One region of the Zhongshania aliphaticivorans genome, then DNA from elsewhere that is predicted to be linked to it. Evidence: predicted binding sites of a transcription regulator. Region 1 holds the regulator's gene; the other holds the start of a gene.
The links. Region 1 encodes sigma-54, which starts transcription at its own class of promoters, with help from an activator protein. Its sites were predicted from a motif close to TGGCACANNNNTTGCNNT; they were not measured.
Positions count from the first base shown of each region.

Region 2: glnA (glutamate--ammonia ligase) is a predicted target of sigma-54. The motif match lies at 1,100-1,117, and genes of this name have one in related genera.

Region 1 is NZ_CP014544.1:3,327,227-3,329,434, reverse strand. It holds gene AZF00_RS14755 (PTS sugar transporter subunit IIA) at 1-95, opposite strand, end outside; gene hpf (ribosome hibernation-promoting factor, HPF/YfiA family) at 129-416, opposite strand; gene AZF00_RS14745 (RNA polymerase factor sigma-54) at 498-1,994, opposite strand; gene lptB (LPS export ABC transporter ATP-binding protein) at 2,137-2,208, opposite strand, start outside.
Region 2 is NZ_CP014544.1:374,987-377,194, reverse strand. It holds gene thiI (tRNA uracil 4-sulfurtransferase ThiI) at 1-901, opposite strand, end outside; gene glnA (glutamate--ammonia ligase) at 1,229-2,208, shown strand, end outside.

The DNA of each region.
Region 1 (2,208 bases):
ATACCGGCTGAAATGAATTCAAGAAGTCGTTTTTTACTGGTAATGGACGCACCGCTGTGGGTGCGTCCTAAGGTGAGAATGGAATTGAGTATCATGGTTTCTTGCAACAGTGGTTTAGGTCAAGGGCCTTAGCGGCCGAGAGTTTTTTCTTTGTGTTTAATTAATTGTCGATCGAGTTTGTCGGTCAGGCTGTCGATCGCCGCGTACATATCCTCCGATTCGCAGGTGGCAAATAGGTCGGCGCCGGCGACGTGCACGGTGGCCTCGGCCTTTTGGATCAGCTTTTCTACTGACAGGGTGACGTCGGTATTAGTGATGTTGTCAAAGTGTCGTTGAAGTTTGCCGAGCTTGGTATTGACGTAATCGCGAAGAGACGGGGTAACATCAACGTGGTGACCACTAACAGTAATCTGCATATTTTGCTCCTTCATCGCTGAAAATAACTAGCGCCTCACGGCGCGTGTATGACGACAATGACCGTAACAGGGGCACTGCCACTATACCAGTCGTTTCCGCTCGTTTGAGGGCGGAATAACCAGTGATTCTCGATATTTTGCAATGGTGCGGCGGGCAACCTGAATGCCTTGATCGCCGAGTAAGTCGGTAATTTTACTGTCGCTTAGCGGTTTACGGGGGTTTTCTGCCGCCACCAGCTTTTTAATTAACGCGCGAATAGCGGTCGATGAACACTCACCGCCGGTGTCGGTTGATACATGACTGGAAAAGAAGAATTTAAGCTCAAAAATGCCTCTTGGGGTGTGCATGTATTTTTGGGTCGTTACCCGTGAAATCGTGGATTCGTGCATGCCAACCGCTTCGGCAATATCGTGTAAAACCAGGGGTTTCATGGCTTCTTCGCCGTATTCTAAAAAGCCGCGTTGGTATTCAACAATTTTGGTTGCGACTTTCATTAGAGTTTCATTGCGGCTGAGTAGGCTTTTGATAAACCAGCGCGCTTCTTGCAGATTGTCGCGGATATAGTCGTTATCACTGCTATTGCTGCTCTTTCTGGCCAGTGCCGCGTAGTGTGCGTTAATTTGAATTTTGGGTGCAATATCAGGGTTCAGCTCCACCAGCCAGCGATCGTCCTTTTTGCTTACAAACACATCGGGGACGACATATTCAGTTTCGTCGGCGCCAATGCTGTCACCCGGTGTGGGGTTGAGCGATTGCACCAGTTTTATGATGTCGCGAAGCTGATCTTCTTTTAAGCGGCAGCGACGCATTATCTGGTTATAGTCGCGATTGCCCAATTGCGCCATATATTGGCTCACGACAAGACGGGCTTCTTCAACTAAATAGGTGTCGGCGGGTAATTGCTTGAGCTGAATCAATAAACACTCTTGCAGGTCGCGGGCGGCTACGCCCGGTGGATCAAATTGCTGAATAAGATGTAAAACCGCATTGAACTCTTCGATTTCGATTTCGTCACTGGCAAAGCCTTCGACAAGTTCTTCTGCGCTGACCGTTAACCTGCCATTGTCATCGATGGCGTCGATGATGGCGTCGGCAATTAAACGGTCAATATCAGATAGGCGGCTGAGGTTTAGCTGCCAGCGTAAATGGTCTTGCAGGGAGTCGGCGCTGGAATTGCGATAGTCGTTGCTGTAGTCGTTGTCTTCCGCTGCCGAACCGCTGCCGGAGCCGCTGCTACTGCCGCTGGTTTGGTAAACGTCGTCCCACTGGCTGTCTACCGGCAGGTCGTCAGGGATGTCGCTGCGTTCGGCCCATTCAGTGTCTGCTTCGGGCTGCGGGGCTTCGGTCTCTTGGTCGCTGCTTTTCTCTGCTTTTTTGGGTTCGGCGGATGTGGGTTCGGTATTGACTTCAAAATCGTCGCTGTCATCACTGATTTCAAGCAGTGGATTGGAGTCCAATGCTGATTGTATTTCTTGTTGGAGGTCGAGGGTAGAGAGTTGTAATAAGCGAATCGCTTGTTGCAGCTGAGGTGTCATGGTCAGGCTTTGACCGACTTTGAGCTGTAGCGATTGTTTCATAGGCAGCGGCTTCTACAACGGGGTGATGGCAACACGAGTAATAGGTTTTACTCTACCGGCAACAATTATGCCTCACTCTCAGTGTAGTCGGGACAATCATCTCCTGCAATACCTGTGCCGACTCATTTACTCATTGCATAACTTATAAAGTAAATTTATCGCCCAAGTAAATGTCACGGACAATCTGATTACTTAATACGGTGTTGGCGTCCCC
Region 2 (2,208 bases), 1.3 Mb from region 1:
GCAAAGTCTGACTAGAAACCTGGGCCACCGCCTCGCCAGTAACGAGCGCAGACACTTCCAGCTGGGCCGCTACCTCTGAGGCTGCACGCAGCATCATGCGCTTGAGGATGACCCCCATTTGCGAGTTCTCAACATTTTTCAGAATCTCGCCGACGACATCCTCAAACGGCACACTGACAAACTTCACCCGGTGAGAGGCGCCGTATTTAAGCCAAAGATACAAGGCAACTTCTTTTACCCCCACCTCGTGCTCGCGGCCACCAAGATTAAAAAAGCAAAAATGGGTGCGCATACCCCGCTTCATGGTCAGGTAACTGGAAACCGTCGAATCGAAGCCCCCAGAAATCAAAGATACCGCAGCGTCAATCGTACCTAGCGGAAAACCACCCAAACCCTCTATACGACGATTAACGATGTAGACAAGATCTTGACGTACCTCAATACGCACAGTTACATCCGGATTGTGCAAATCAACGCCCGCTGACTCAATGTGCTGATTCAGACCACCCCCAACATAGCGCTCAACTTCACTGGAGTTAAAATCGTGGCTACCCACCCGCTTGCAGCGCACCACAAAGCTTTTACCACGCAGACTATCGCCAATGGCAAGCCGAGTTTTTTCAAAAATATCGTGTACGTCCACCAGCGGGTATTCAAGCACCTCAACAATATGCGCAATACCCGGCGTATTACTGAGCACCGCAACAAAGCCCGCCAAAACCTCCGGATCCCGACTGGCGGTTTCGATGGTTATTCGGTCCCAATCACGAATAATTTCCAAATTGGGATCTAGAGGCAGAAGTAATTTACGCAAATTGTCACGCAGCTGTTTGGTGAACTTCTTACGAACAGGCTTACTCTTGATGATGATTTCAGGAAATAATTTAACGAGGAATTTCATTTAAAGAATCGCGACGATGAGGGGCCAAGCATTATACCCTCTCCACCCCGCAGGTGGCAGCCCAAGGAATTCGCCCCAAGTTGGCGCACTAACTCAGAGCAAGCACCATAACAGTGCAATTATTTTGCCACCACGCACAAGGTTTAAGCAAAATCATAGCAAACCCTTTAAATGCAACACCATTAAACAGTATAAAACCGGCATGTTTTTTGCCTTTTCAGTTCGCAGATTGTGCCGCTATGCTGCACAATACAATACGAATATAATCGATAACCCTTCGGCGATGCCGAATTCAATCTTACTCTCTCTATCTGGAGGACGAACATAATGTCAGAGAACACTCTGCAGTTAATCGCCGAAAATGACGTGAAGTGGGCGGACATGCGCTTTACCGATACCAAGGGCAAAGAGCAACACGTCACCATTCCAGCCACTGAAGTCGACGTAAGCTTTTTTGAAGACGGCAAAATGTTTGACGGTTCATCCATTGCCGGCTGGAAGGGCATTAACGAATCCGACATGATCCTGATGCCTGACGACACCGCATCAGTCCTGGATCCCTTTACCGAAGAATCTACTATTATCATCCGCTGCAATATCGTAGAGCCATCTACTATGCAGGGCTACAACCGCGATCCACGCTCTATCGCCCAACGCGCCGAAGACTATATGCGCGCATCTGGCATTGCCGATAACGCACTGTTTGGCCCCGAGCCCGAGTTTTTCATTTTTGACGATGTTAAATGGAAAGTTTCAATGGAAGGCGCTAGCTATGCGATTGCCTCTGACGAAGCGGCTTGGAAATCAGGCGACAACTTTGAAGAAGGCAACACCGGCCATCGCCCAGGGGTTAAAGGCGGCTACTTCCCCGTACCACCAGTCGACAGCCTCCACGACCTGCGTGGCGCCATGTGTAATGCCATGACCGATATGGGCCTGACCATTGAAGTACACCATCACGAAGTAGGCACAGCTGGTCAGTGTGAAATCGGCGTTGGCCCAAACACCTGCGTTAAAAAAGCGGATGAAGTACAAATCCTCAAGTACTGCGTACACAATGTTGCCCACGCCTACGGCAAAACCGCAACATTTATGCCTAAGCCTATCGTTGGCGACAACGGCAGCGGCATGCACGTTCACATGTCTCTAAGCAAAGACGGCACCAATCTATTTGCCGGTGACGTGTACGGCGGCCTGTCTGAAACCGCCCTGTTCTACATTGGCGGCATCATCAAGCACGCCCGCGCTATTAACGCCTTCACCAACGCCTCTACCAACTCGTATAAGCGTCTGGTTCCCGGTTTTGA